2 regions of the Kitasatospora sp. NPDC092286 genome follow, and region 2 is predicted to be linked to the other one. Evidence: riboswitches for the same ligand, from Rfam matches in the RefSeq annotation. Region 2 holds a riboswitch; the other holds the start of a gene.
The links. A riboswitch is a leader RNA that binds a small molecule or an ion and turns the genes downstream of it on or off. The one in region 2 is predicted to bind magnesium.
Positions count from the first base shown of each region.

Region 1: it holds a riboswitch for magnesium, as region 2 does, so the genes downstream of both, ACIQIB_RS06070 (magnesium and cobalt transport protein CorA) here and ACIQIB_RS07645 (NRAMP family divalent metal transporter) in region 2, are expected to answer to the same signal.

Region 1 is NZ_JBIVRD010000004.1:54,931-62,160, reverse strand. It holds gene ACIQIB_RS06075 (SIP domain-containing protein) at 1-241, shown strand, start outside; gene ACIQIB_RS06070 (magnesium and cobalt transport protein CorA) at 976-2,145, opposite strand; M-box (ykoK) riboswitch at 2,517-2,687, opposite strand; gene ACIQIB_RS06065 (RimK family alpha-L-glutamate ligase) at 2,790-3,722, opposite strand; gene ACIQIB_RS06060 (response regulator) at 3,950-6,574, opposite strand; gene ACIQIB_RS06055 (heme NO-binding domain-containing protein) at 6,584-7,123, opposite strand.
Region 2 is NZ_JBIVRD010000005.1:209,763-216,992, reverse strand. It holds gene asnB (asparagine synthase (glutamine-hydrolyzing)) at 1-1,339, shown strand, start outside; M-box (ykoK) riboswitch at 1,502-1,675, shown strand; gene ACIQIB_RS07645 (NRAMP family divalent metal transporter) at 2,027-3,670, shown strand; gene ACIQIB_RS07640 (YoaK family protein) at 3,838-4,500, shown strand; partial or broken gene ACIQIB_RS07635 (Uma2 family endonuclease) at 4,515-4,754, opposite strand; gene ACIQIB_RS07630 (hypothetical protein) at 4,872-5,540, opposite strand; gene ACIQIB_RS07625 (PadR family transcriptional regulator) at 5,976-6,500, shown strand; gene ACIQIB_RS07620 (ABC transporter ATP-binding protein) at 6,497-7,183, shown strand; gene ACIQIB_RS07615 (FtsX-like permease family protein) at 7,180-7,230, shown strand, end outside.

The DNA.
Region 1 (7,230 bases), on a different contig from region 2:
CCGGCCTTGTCCACCGCCACCACCCCCGCGTCCGCACCCTCCCGCTCCTGATCGTCCGCACCACAGCGGTCACCCCGCACATGTTGCCGGCGAGGCCGCCGCCGTCCGGGAGCTGCGCCGCCACCTCGTCGGCGAACGCGGAATCGACCGCCGCGCCGTCTGCTTCATGGGCTACTGGCGTACCGGACGCACCGAGGACCAGCGCGCCGACGAAGGCCCCGCCGCCGACACGGACGACTGAGCCCCCGGTCGGTGCACACCGCCCCGGCGCGCGGCCGGGCACCCGCCGGTCCCGGACCGCTCCACGTCAGCGGAGTGCCGCCGCGTGGTCCGGCCGCAGGGGCCGCCCGGTCAGTCCTCCTGGGTGGCCGTCAGACCCCACCGGATGGCCCGGCGAGGACCAGCACCGCGCCCAACGCCCCGGCCGCACCGACCAGCGCCCGCTTCGCCGTCTGCTTCATCGCGATACGCCCTGACGATCCGTCCGGACCGGCCGCACGTGGAACCGCGCGGCCGTCCGTCGCCGTTCTTCGGCACCCGAACGACCCTACGGCGGCCCACTGACAAGTGCGGCGGACCAGCCCGCTACCGGTACTCCCGCAGCCGCGGCCGGACGCCGATCGCCAGGCCGGTGCCGAGGGTGACCGCCTCCTTCAGCCGCCCGGCCGGGGTGCGGGACGAAGGTACGAGAAGGCGTCCGCCCCCTGCCCCGCGGCGACGGGGCAGGGGGCGGCGCGGGCCGTGCCGTCCGGCGGGGAGGCGCGGTTCAGCGCACGGCGATGACGGCCGCGGCAGCGACGACCGGCGGCCGCGGATGCGGCGGGCGGTCGTGGTGGCGTGCCGGGCGGTTCATGCCCTTCATCCAAGCCGTCGGCGCGGGCGGGGGGCAAGCCCCTCCGGCCCGCCCTGACGGAACCCTGACGCCCTGTCCGAACGTCGTGCCGCTCACGGCGGGTCACGGGCGAGCCGCGGCACTCAGAGCCAGTTGCGGCGTTTGAACACCAGGTAGAGGCCGGTGCAGACGAGCGCCATCAGCCCGATCGCGAACGGGTACCCGAACGCCCACTTGAGCTCCGGCATGAGCTCGAAGTTCATGCCGTAGACGGTGCCGATCAGGGTCGGCGCGAAGAGGATGGCCGCCCAGGAGGAGATCTTCTTGATCTCGTCGTTCTGCACGTGCCCGGCCTCGGCGAGCTGCTTCATCTCCTCGTTCTGCCGCTGCGAGACCAGGGTCGCGTTGACGGTCAGGATGTTCTGCAGCATCTGCCGGAAGCCGTCCACCCGCTCGGCGGCGTACGTGGCGTGGTCGGCCACGTCCCGCAGGTAGCGCTGGAGCTCGTCGTCGGTGCCGTACTTGCCGAAGCCCGCCTCCAGGCTCTTCATGATCTCCAGCAGCGGACGGGTGGCCCGCTGGAACTCGATCACCTCGCGGGAGAGTTCGTAGATGCGGCGGGACACCTGCGGGTCACCGCCGAACACCTCGGTCTCGATCTCGTCGATGTCGTGCTGCAACCCGGCGATCACCGGCGCGTACCCGTCGACGACCGCGTCCAGCACCGCGTACAGCACCGCCTCGGGGCCGAGCGCGAGCAGCTCCGGGTCGGCCTCCAGGCGGCTGCGCACCGCGGAGAGGTCCGGGGCCTGCGAGTGGCGCACGGTGAGGACGAAGTCGGGGCCGACGAAGAGGTGGATCTCGCCGAAGTCGACCTCCTCCACGTCGTCCAGGTAGCGGGCGGCGCGCAGCACGACGAAGAGCGTGTCGCCGTAGCGCTCCAGCTTCGGCCGCTGGTGGGCGACGATCGCGTCCTCGACCGCCAGCTCGTGCAGGTTGAACCGCTCGGCGGCCTCCAGCAGCTGCGCCTCGGCGGGCCGGAACAGGCCGATCCAGGCCATCGTGCCGGGCTTGCCGGGCAGCTGGCGGTAGATGTCGGCCAGGCTGGCGGGTTCCTCGACCCGGTGCCCGCCCCGGTAGACGGCCGCGTCCACGACGGAGCGCTCCAGCGTGACGGGCTCCGCGGGCTGGTCGGGCCTCGGGTCCATCGAGTGCTCGGGCGCCGGCTGCGCGTCGCCGCCGCGCGGCGTGGTGACGGAACGGGAGAACGGACGCTTGCTCGCGCGCACGGCGCGCACACGCCAGTCGGACATGGCGGGGTACCTCCACGGGTCGGTGTCCGCCGCTGCCGAGGCCGGGGGCCGCGGGGTCGGGCGGGGCGGGGGCGGGAGGCGCCCGGCCGTCCTCCACCGCGCACGGCGCCCGGACCACGCGGCCGGAGCCGCCGCTGTCAGCGGCGGGCGGTACGGCGGCGGGGTGCGGGAGCGGTACGGGAGGAGAAGTGCCGGGTGCCAGGAGAAGAGGGGGACGTCCTGGGGCGGGGCCGACTTCGGCCCGGACTACTGCTCTCCACAGGTCTCACCTCCTCGCCGTCGGGGCGCCCGTACTCGGGTCGCCGTTACCGGGGCCATCAGGGAGATCCACACCACGCGCCGCGGGCACACCTGGCCGCGGGACGGGCGGGGCACCCCTGATCTCGTCAGAGCTTTGGCACGCCACGGCGTAGCACCCGGGGGTGCAGCCACTTGGGATCACCCCTTAGGCCGGGGAGACCTGTCCTGAACCTGGGCGTCTCTCGACGTCGTGGGGTCAGTGGCCTGTGTCCGTGGCGACGCCTCACCGAACGAGGTGCCTTCACAACTGTGCCAAGTCTAGTACCCGCGCGACCGCGCCCTTGACCAGGGCCTCCGCCGAGGCCTCCACCGGGGCCCCGACGGGCCCGGGCCGCCGCTTCGGCTCAGCCCAGTGCGAGGTGGGCGGCGGTGTACGGCAGGGCGACCGTCTCCAGGCCCCCGACGCTGCCGAACACCGGGTGGACGTTGACCTCGAAGACGACGCCGCCGTTCTCCGCGCCGAGGTCGACACCGCCGAGCGGCAGGCCCAGGGACTTGGTCGCGGAGACGGCCAACTCGGCCAGACCCGCAGGCAGTTCGCCGTCCTCCAGCAGCGTCGAGACGGCGCCCTGGATCTCGTTGCAGGGCGCGTCCGGATCCGGCTGGACGTGCTCGACCGCGCGGACGACGCGCCCGCCGAGCACCACCACCCGGTACTGGTGGCGCCGGCCGTCGGCGTTGAAGTTCCCGGCGTCGCGGGCGATCAGCCAGTCGGCGCCCGAGGCCACGTAGTGGTCCGCGGCGGCGGTGAGCTGGTCGCGGGTGGTGACGTGGAAGACATCGTTGCCGCCCATTCCGACGGTCGGCCGGGCCCAGACGTCGCCGCCGAGGCGGTCGAAGGCATCGACGGCGGCCTCGGGGGTCGGCCGGGAGAGCGCGATGGTGGGCATGTGCGCGATGCCGTCCCGGCTGAAGCGCTCGACGGTCCGGTCCTTCTCGGTGGCCGCCCGCCAGCCGTCCGTGTCGGTGCCGAGCGAACGGGCGCCGTACGCGCGGAGCCGCTGCTGGCAGGCCTCGAAGGCGCGCCGCTTGTGCGGCGGTATCTCGTAGACCAGCACGGTGTCCGCCGTCACGGCGAGGCCCTCGGCCGGCACCTCCAGGCGGAGCCCGCCGTCGGCGGCCGGGCCGATCCGGCCGGTGCCGCCGCGCATGAAGTGCCGCGCGTCGAGCAGGACGGGCGCCCGGCCGGTGAGCATCCGCGCGGCGGTGGCCAGAGTCTCCCGGCTTCCCTCGGTCGAGCTGTGATCCGTCATCAGAACGAGCTCGCTTCGCGGCATGCCGCCATGGAACAGGCCCCGCCCGGCCCGGGCAAGAGCGTGTTCCAGGCCTGGCCCCGCCTCCGGTGGCCGGAATCCTCTTCGTTCCCGGTCGGACCGGGGCCGGGTCGGTGCCCGCGTCCGGGCCCTGGCCGAGACCGCTCGGCTGCTCGATGCCCGTGGTGGCGGCATCGGCATGCTTCACATCAGCGACCTCTTCCTCGCCCGCGGCCCCTGAGCGAGGCGAGTCAACCGAGACTGTGGCTTTCCAGTTCGGTGAGAATCTCGAAGAGCTGACTCTTCGCGCGAAGGAATTCGTCACTCATTGCACTCACACTGAATTCCCCAAGGGTTTCCGCGCGGGCTTGTGCTTCGATCTCCGCTGCCATATCGGCCAGCACGTCAGCCCCCAGGGCCCTGGCGCTGGACTTCAGCGTGTGAGCGGCCCGCCGCACCTCGTCGTTCTGCTGACTGCCCGACATGGCGGATATCAGTTTCGGCGCATCTTCCACAAACAGCTCGGCCAGTTCAGCAACCGAGGAAGCCCCGCCCAGGTCGTCACAGAGACGCTCCAGAACCTCTCGGCTGACCGAAGTGTCGGAGTGCTCCGGCTGCGGGGTGGTGTCCTGCTCGCCGCCGGGTGCGGACACACGGCTCAGCGCTTCAGCCAACTGGTCACTCTTTATCGGTTTCGCTATGTAGTCGTCCATGCCCGCGGCAAGGCAGATTTCGCGGTCGCCCTGCATCGCGTTCGCCGTCATCGCGATTATGTAAGGACGGCGGCCGGCCTCAAGCATTTGATTGATCTTCCGCGACGCCTCGAGGCCGTCCATGACGGGCATCTGCACGTCCATCAGCACGACGTCGTAGCAATCATTGAGGACGGCATCGACGGCCTGACTGCCGTCGTCGACTATCTCGGCGGTGTGGCCGAGTTTCCGCAACATCAGCGTAGCGATCTGCTGATTCACCGCATTGTCCTCGGCCAGCAGGATTTTCAGGTCAGAAGACGCGCCGTCAGGAGACGTACCCTTGCTCGGGGAAGGGCTCACCCCGGCGGGTTCCCGCTTGCCCACGATGACCGTCACAAGCGCATCATGCAGCTGCGAAGCCCTTATAGGCTTGGTCAGGACCGCGGAGAATTCTTCACGGTCGATCAGTTCTCTGGACGTCACCAGTGAGGTTGCCAGTATGAGCGGCAGACGTTCACGACCCAGGATCCGGTGGATCCTCCTGGCCAGCTCCACGCCATCCATCTTCGGCATCATCATGTCGATGACTGCCACATCAAACGGATCGCCCGACTCAAGTATTCTGAGGGAATCTTCGGGGAAGGCCGTTTCATAGGGCACCATGTTCCATGAATCAGCGTGCCGCCTGACCACTTCGCGGTTGACCGCATTGTCATCGACAATGAGCAGGCGCTTCAGTCGCAGTGGTTCTTCCGCGACAGGCGGCAGACTGCCTTCGGCGACCTCCAGATTGATTTCGAAGCTGAAGACAGAGCCGACACCGCTCTTGCTCTCCACCTTCATGAAACCATCCATCATCTCGACGAGGCGCTTGCTGATCGCCAGCCCCAGGCCCGTCCCCCCGTACCGGCGAGTGGTGGACGAATCCACCTGGCTGAAATCCCGGAAGAGTCGATCCATGCGATCTTCAGGGATGCCTATACCCGTATCCGAAACGGAAAAATGCAACCGCGTGGCCCGGTCGTCCCCGTCGACATCCTCAGTGGTTCTCACCGAGACTACGACTTCACCGGTCTCGGTAAATTTAATCGCATTGGAGAGGAGGTTGGTCAGTACTTGCCGGAGACGCATTCCGTCGCCGACCAGCCTGTCCGGAACGTCAGGCTCAACCAGGCAGGCAAGTTCGAGCGATTTTTCTGCGGCACGGGTGGCAATCACCCCGACCGCGGAATCCATCATATCACGCAGGGAGAACGGCCGGCTCTCCAGCTCCAGCCCGCCGGCTTCTATCTTGGAGAAGTCCAGAACGTCATTGATGATACCAAGCAGGGCCTCCCCGCTGGAATTGATGATATCAACAAAGTTTCGCTGTTCGGACGTCAGTTCAGTAGACAGCAGCAATTCAGTCATCCCGATGACTGCGTTCATCGGGGTCCTGATCTCATGACTCATGGTGGCCAGGAACGAGCTCTTGCTGCGGGCCGCGGTCTCCGCGACCGAGCGCGCGTCCTGCAACTCCCGCTCTGCCTTCGCCCTTTCAACCACGCGTGACAGCTGAGCGCCGACCTGAATCAGCAGCTTCGTGAGCATCTCGTCCTGGCTGATTTTTCCCGGCGCGGCAAAGAACTCAAGCACAAAAATGACTTCGGATTCACAGAAAACAGGAAGCGTCAGGAACTCGGTGATTCCGAGTTCACGACAGGACTTGATGTAATCTATTTCTTCGTCCTCGCTGCCGACGGTGCCTGTCAGCGCCTCGGTGGACAGCAGGGCGCGTCCGGCCGGCCCACGCCCCCGGGGAACCATGAGCCCATCATTCGCCTGCAGCGCTCGCAGGTGTTCCGGATCGTCCGCCCACCAATAACGCGAGTACGAGGCAAGCATGCCGCTGTCCGGCGAGAACGACAGCGCATGACCGGCCGGGCACCCCGTGAAGGTGCATATTCCTTTTACCGCGGCAAGCAGCGGATCGCTCACCTGGAGCGCGTTGTTGCATGCCGCAGCCACCGACTCCAGCAGTTCCAGACCCCGCTGCTTCTCGAGCTCCTGGTTCTTTGCGTCATGCAGCTTGCGAATCATTTCCTCTGATATCAGCTCGGCCTGCCGCCGCGCCTTGCGTTCCTTGTTCAGTAGGCTTTCCAGCAGAGCTGCTTCCCGATCTATATTCCGCTCACGCTCCACCGTAATCTCCTATGACGCTAGCCTTACTTCAAATACGCATTCTTCGTCCCCTCGCCCGGTGCATCTGGGCTGCTTGATCTGAACGGACTCCCCGAAGTGAACGGCCGCACCCTCGATAAGTCCTTCGCCGAACCAGCACAGCTGTCGTTCCGACCTGTAGCTCATGATGAGTACATCATCGGACGACGTATCGAATCTGAAACTAGGCACATCGGCACCGGGATAGAGCCGCCTCACTTCGGGATGTATGATGTCGTTCAGTGTCAGCAGGAAGGTTCGAGCCGAGCTGTGTCTCTCGAAGAACACGGGATATCTTTCGGCGAAGATCGGCAGCGCCTCGCGCCCCAGCCAGCGAACAATTTCGTCTTCTGACATACCGAACATGGACGCCGCTTCGGCAACTATTTTCAGGAACTCGGCATCCGGGTAGTTGCCGAGCGACGTATACACTCCCTCAACACCTGCAGCGTTGATCAGGTCTTCCCATGCGGTCAGGCCGTACTTCTGCGAGACCACCTCATTGAAGAGATCAAAAACGACGCCCTTCATCGCATCTCATCCCCTTGCCCTGACGTCTCGACGGCAACCAAGTCCACGGATCCGAGGGTGCCGGCTTTCACGAGTGCCGCGATTGATTCTCGAATGCCATTTTATGC
Region 2 (7,230 bases):
GGCCCTGTTCGCCCACCCCGAGGTCACCCCCGCCGTCGACGCGGACGGCCTGCGCGAGGCCTACAGCCTGCTGTTCAACACCGGGCCCACGGTCTGGGCCGGCGTCCGCGAGGTGCACCCCGGCGGCCTGCTCGTACTCGACCGGGACGGCATCCGCGAGCGCCGCTACTGGGAGCTCCAGGCCCGCCCGCACGCCGACGACCTGGACACCACCGTCGAGCGGGTGCGCTCGCTGGTCAACCGCGCCGCCCGCGCCCAGCTGGAGGCGGACGTCCCGCTCTGCAGCCTGCTCTCCGGCGGCCTCGACTCCACCGTCGTCACCGCGCTCGTCGCCGACGAACTCCGGCTGTCCGAAGGCCCGCAGGCCAAGCTGCGCTCCTACGCCGTCGACTACAGCGACCAGGCCGAGCAGTTCACCGGCGACGTGCTGCGCACCGGCCACGACACCCCGTACGCCGCCGAGGCCGGCGCCTTCATCGGCAGCGACCACTCCACCGTGGTCCTCGACCCGCGCACCCTGCTCGACATCGAGAACCGCCGGGCCGTGGTCGTCTCCCGTGACTCGCCGATCGGCGTCGGCGACATGGACACCTCGCTCTACCTGCTGTTCGGCGAGATCCGCAAGCACTCCACCGTCGCCCTCTCCGGCGAGGCCGCGGACGAGGTGTTCGGCGGCTACCCGTGGTTCCACAACCCCAAGGCGCTCGCCGCGCAGACCTTCCCGTGGCTGCTGGTCACCGGCGACGAGGCCGCCATGCCGATCAACCCCGACCTCGCCGCCCACCTGCGGATCGGCGAGTTCCGCGACGACACCTACCGCACCTCGCTGGCCGCCGTCCCGCACCTGGACGGCGAGAGCGCCGCCGAGCACCGCCAGCGCGAGATGCAGCACCTCTCGCTGACCCGCTGGCTGCGTCAGCTGCTGCACCGCAAGGACCGCCTCTCGATGGCCCAGGGGCTGGAGGTCCGCGTCCCCTACTGCGACCACCGGCTGGTCGAGTACGCCTTCAACGCCCCCTGGTCGATGAAGAGTTACGACGGCCGGGAGAAGAGCCTGCTGCGCGCCACCGGTCAGGGCCTGGCCCCCGACTCGGTGCTGTGGCGGCCCAAGAACCACTACCCGGCGACCCACCACGCCGACTACAACAGCGGCCTTCAGCGGCTCGCCCGGGAGGCGCTCGACGCGCCGCACGTCCGCGACATCGCCGACGAGACCGTCATCAAGGCCAGCCTCGACACCCCGGCCGACCAGTTGGAGTGGGGCCACCGGCTGCGGCTGGAGCGGGTGGTGGACCTCGCGCTCTGGCTCGACCACCACCGCCCCGCGCTCGCCCTCTGAGGCCTGCCGCCCGCGCCGCCCGCTCCCGCCCCGGACACCCCCGGGCCGGGAGCGGGCCCCGTTCCACCCGCTTTCGCCCAGGTCCCGGTCAAGCTTCTACAAAGCTGTAGAGACCCGTTCGGCGGAGGGGCTATGCTTCTCAAGGTTTGACAGAAGACGAAGAAGGCACCTCGTTCGGTGAGGCGTCTTCACGGACACAGGCCACTGACCCGACGACGTCGAGAGACGCCCAGGTTCAGGACAGATCCTCCCGACTTAAGGGTTGATCCCAAGTGGCTTCCCCGCCAAGGGGATTACGCCGTGAAGTGCCAAAGCTCTGACGAGTAGGGGTGTGCCGGCCCGGCGGGTCGGCCCGCTCCTTGCCGTGTCGATCCGGCGCACCCGTGGTGCGTCGCCGGCCGGGAGGAGGCGAGAGACATGGACAGTAGTAGTCCGGGCCACAGTCGCCCCGGCCCCCGCCTGCTTTCGCTCACCCCCGGCACGCGGTAACAACCTCCCCCGCGCGTACTCCTGACGCACCGTCATGCCCCGCCGCCCCCGGCCCGGCCGTGACGCGCGTCCGGCGCGCCGCCATGCCCGCCCGGCCCTTTGCCGCCGCGGGCCGCGGTGCCGTGCGCCCGCAGGGGGGATCGCTGCTGCGCGCCCCCGACCGGCCCCCTCGCAGAGAAGGGGTCAGGGAGGCACGTCATGACGAACGTGATGCTCGACCCCGAGGTTCCCACGCCGCGTGCGGCCGTACTGGACGACGCCCACCTGGGCGACATCAAGGGCGCCCTCGGCACCATCCGCCTCGACGACGACACCCCGCGCCACGGGCTCTCCGCCCGGCTCAGGACGCTGCTCGCGGTCATTGGTCCCGGCCTGATCGTGATGGTCGGCGACAACGACGCCGGCGCCTTCGCCACCTACGGTCAGGCCGGCCAGAACTACGGCACCCACCTGCTGTGGACGCTGCTGCTGCTCGTCCCCGTCCTCTACGTCAACCAGGAGATGGTGCTCCGCCTGGGCGCCGTCACCGGGGTGGGCCACGCCCGGCTGATCCTGGAACGGTTCGGCAGGTTCTGGGGCGCCTTCTCGGTGATCGACCTGCTGCTGCTGAACGCGCTGACGCTGGTCACCGAGTTCATCGGCATCACGCTCGCGGCCGGCTACCTCGGACTGCCCAAGGCCCTGGCCGTCGTGCTGGCCGCCGCGGTCATCATCGCCTCCGCGTTCACCGGCTCGTTCCGGCGCTTCGAGCGGATCGCCATCGCCCTGTGCGCAGGCTCGCTGCTGCTGGTACCGGTCTACTTCCTGATCCACCCGTCGGCGACGCGGATGGCCCGTGACCTCGTCGTGCCGAACCTGCCGGGCGGCGCCGGGCAGTTGTCCACCGTGATGTTGCTGATCATCGGCATCGTCGGGACCACGGTGGCCCCCTGGCAGCTGTTCTTCCAGCAGTCGTACGTCATCGACAAGCGGATCACCCCGCGCTTCATGGCCTACGAGAAGGTCGACCTGTGGATCGGCATCGTCGTCGTGGTCGTCGGCGCCGCCGCGATGACGGGCTTCACCGCCGCGGCCTTCGCGGGCACCGACGGCTTCGGGCAGTTCACCGACGCGGCGGGCATCGCGCACGGCCTGGCCGTGAAGGCGGGCGAACTCGCCGGGGTGCTCTTCGCGATCGCGCTGCTGGACGCCTCGATCATCGGGGCCTTCGCGGTCTCGCTCTCCACCGCGTACGCGGTCGGCGACGTGCTCGGCGTGAAGCACTCGCTGCACCGGGGCGTGGGCGGGGCCAAGGGTTTCTACGCCGTCTACGCGGGCCTGGTGACGGTGGCCGCCACCATCGTGCTGATCCCCGGCTCCCCGCTCGGTCTGCTCACCGAGGGCGTCCAGACCCTGGCCGGCGTGCTGCTGCCGTCCGCCTCGGTCTTCCTGCTGCTGCTCTGCAACGACAAGGACGTCCTCGGCCCCTGGGTCAACGGGCCCCGGACCAACGCCTTCACGGCGGCGGTGGTCGGCGTCCTGGTCACCCTCTCGGTGGTCCTGACCGCGGCCGTGCTCTTCCCGGACATCAGCGCCGACACCATCCTCACCGTCATGGCGGTCTGCGGCGTCCTCGGGGTGTCGGCCGCCGGGTACTCCTTCGTCCGCCGGCGCACCGGCACCGAGAAGGACCGCATCGACCGCACCGGGCGGGAGAACTGGCGGATGCCGCCGCTGGAGACCCTCGCCCGGCCCACGGTCTCCACCGCCTACAGGATCGGCATGGGCGCGCTGCGCGGCTACCTGCTGGTCGCGATGGTCCTGGTCGTCGTCAAGATCGTCCAGGTCGCGCTCAACCACTGAGCCGCCGAGCCTCCGGACTCGCCCCGACCGACCTGCGGGCCCGCCCGGTGCTCGCCTGACCGGGATCCCGGGCCGACGGGCGTAGAACGGAGTACCCGCGATCATCGAAGCGCACCACTGGAGGACACAGGGTGAAGACCGACCGCCGCCACGGCCCGCTGGTACCGATGCTGCTGGTGCTCACCGTCGTCACCGGGCTGGTGGACGCGGTCAGTTACCTCGAACTCGGCCATGTCTTCGTCGCCAACATGACCGGGAACGTGGTCTTCCTCGGCTTCGCCCTGGCCGGCGCGGCCGGGCTCTCCGCCACCGCCTCGCTGGCCGCCCTGGCGGCCTTCCTGGTGGGCGCGTTCGCCGGTGGCCGGCTCTGCGAGCGGCTGCCCGGTCACCGGGGAAGGCTGCTCGTCGCCTCGGCCGTGATCCAGGCGGTCCTGCTGGCGGGCAGCACCGCCCTGGCGGCCGTGGCCGGCCACACCACCGACGCGGCCCGGTACGGCCTGATCGGCCTGCTCGGCTTCGCGATGGGCCTGCAGAACGCCGTCGTGCGCTTCCTCAAGGTCCCCGACCTCACCACCACCGTGCTGACCATGACCCTGACCGGCCTGGCCGCCGACCGCGCGGGCGCCCGCCGCCTCGCCTCGGCCGTCTGGATGTTCGCCGGCGCCCTGCTCGGCGCCCTGCTGGTCTTCCACGCCACCGTCACCACCGCGCTGGCCGTGGCGCTCACCCTGCTGATCGCGGTCGCCGCCGCCACCCACCGCGCCTCCACCTCCGCCCCCGGCGGGCCCACCCCGGCCTGGACCCGCCCGGGGGGCGCCGGGGACAACTAAGGCGTGGGGCGCCGTCAGAACCCGTTGGTGTCGAGGCTGAGGCCGAAGGGCTCCGGCAGGTGCACGGGAGTCCCGAACGGGTGCGGACCCTCCACACGCGTGTAGCCGAGCTTCCCGGGCTGGGAGAACAGCGTGCAGGCGCGTTCCTGGCGGTCCACCAGCAGGTACACGGGTGCCCCGTACTGCGAGTGCCGGCGGCGTTTGGCCGTGCGGCCGGTGTCACCGTTCGACGGTGACGTGACCTCGACGACCTGCTCCACCGTGCGGTGCGAGATCTCCGCGAACGCCCTGACCCAGTCGACGGGTTCGGCCGGCGGCTCAAGGGTGGGGTGGCGGCTCGCGGCTGCGGGTGAATCGGCCATGGGCGCAGCTCAGCCCTCCTGCGGGCCGCCCGGGCTGCGGCTGCCGCGGCCGCTCCAGAGCGGTTCCAGGCGGGCCCAGGACCGCTGCCACTCCTGGTCGGCCCGCCGGTCGAGGGCGCGCAGCCGCAGTGCGAGGCCGCCGCCGAGCGCGGCGGCGAGGGCGGCGAAGCCGGAGAGGCCGGTGCAGACCGCCTCGACCGCGACGCCGACCCGGGTGGCCGGGGGGTCGGCCCGTCCGCCGTCGTCGTCCACCCAGACGGTGACGGTGGACCCGGCGGTGGCGGAGCGGGGCGCCTCGGCCCGGCCGGTGTGCTGCTGCCCGTCGGGGTACGCCCAGGAGACGGTGACGTCGGCCCGGCTCTCGTAGCCGCCCGCCCAGCGGCTGTTCGCGGCGTTGCCGGGCCGGGCCGCGGTGAGCAGGACGGCGTCGACCCGGTGCAGCCGGGCGCGGTCCGCCGAGGCGTCATGGTCGGCGGCGTGGAAGGAGAGCAGCGCGGCGCCGACGGCGGCGGACAGCGCGAGGAGCAGGCCCAGGAGCGCCGCGGCCCACGCCCGGCTGCGGGACCGGTCCAGCGGTCGGACGGGCGGATCGCGGCGGGCGCCGAGGGCCCGTCGCAGGTGCCGGCCCGCCCGCCGCGGCAGCGACGCGGCCCGGGTCGGGCGGGGTGTGCTGGACACGATGCGTGCTCCTCCGGGGTGTTCGCCGGGCTTCGGCATCCAATCTCTCTCCGCTCCCGGTCCGCGCACAAGGGCTGAGCGGACCGTACCGGCCGGTCCCGTACCGGGACCGGCGGCCTGACGACAGGGACGTTCGGCCCTCGGCGGGGGAGGGGGCGGCAGGGCAGGCTGGTCCCGGCCGCGTCCTCTTGTTGCCGGGACGCGGCGAGGTCCGGCCTGCTGTGGGGGCTCGCCGGGCCGCGGTGTGGAGCAGGGGACGGACGTGGGGCCGTCCCCTGCTCACGCATGTCCCGCCCGGCCCGGCCGCTCCCGTGCGTCAGCGCCCAGCCGGCCCTGACCGCCTCCTGACCGCCTCCTGACCGATGTTCGAGCAGCTCGGCGGACTATTCTCGCCAGCTATACACTCGAAGTATACGTCTGGTGTATGGTCAGCTCATGAGTGTTCCTTTGACCCTTCTGGGCCTGCTGGAGCGAGAGCCGAGCCATGGCTACGACCTCAAGCGCGACTACGACGCCTTCTTCGGGCGGGGCAAGCCCCTGCCGTACGGCCAGGTCTATGCCACGCTCGGCCGACTGGCCCGGGACGGCAAGGTCGTGCCCGCCGAGGCGGAGCCCGGTGACGGTCCCGACCGCAAGCGCTACGTCATCACCGAAGCCGGGGTGACGGAGTTCGAGACCTGGCTCACCGAGCCGGTGTCGCCCGAGCCCAATCTTCAGACGGTGCTCTTCACCAAGGTCGTCCTGGCCCTGATGCTCGGCCGCGACGCCGAGCTGTACCTCGACACCCAGCGCGCCGCCCACCTGCGGCGGATGCGCGAGCTGACCGAACTGCGGCGCACGGGCGCGCTCGTCGACGCCCTGCTCGCCGACCACGGACTGTTCCACCTGGAGGCCGACCTGCGCTGGATCGACCTGACCACCGCCCGGCTGGACGCGCTCGCCGAGGCGGTGCGGTCATGACCCACCTGATCGAGGCCCGCGACATCGAACTCGCCTTCGGCGAGACGCCCGCCCTGCGCGGCGCCGGTCTGGCCGTCGACGCCGGCGAGGTGCTCGCCATCATGGGCCCGAGCGGCTCCGGCAAGTCGACGTTACTGCACTGCCTGGCAGGCATCCTCGTCCCCGACGCGGGGGAGGTCCACTTCGACGGGCAGCGGATCGACACCATGAACGAGGCCCAGCGCAGCGCCCTGCGGCGCGACCGGTTCGGCTTCGTCTTCCAGTTCGGCCAGCTCGTCCCCGAGTTGACGGCCGAGGAGAACGTGGCCCTGCCGCTGCTGCTCGGCGGCACCCGCCGTACGGCGGCCCTCGCCGAGGCCCGGCCCTGGTTCGCCCGGCTCGGCCTGGACGGCCTGGAGCGGCGCCGCTCCGGCGAGCTGTCGGGCGGTCAGGCGCAGCGGGTCGCGCTCGCCCGCGGCCTGGTCGCCCGCCCGCAGGTGCTCTTCGCCGACGAGCCGACCGGCGCGCTGGACTCGCTCACCGGCGAGCAGGTGATGGAGCTGATGGTCGGCGCCGCCCGCGAACAGGGCACCACCGTCATCCTGGTCACCCACGAGCCCCGGGTCGCCGCCTACGCCGACCGCGAGGCGATCGTCCGGGACGGGAAGGCCACCTCGCTCTCGGCCGGACGGATCGCCTCGTGATCGAGTTCGCGCTCCGCCTCGCCGTCAGCGGCGGCCGGGAGGCCATC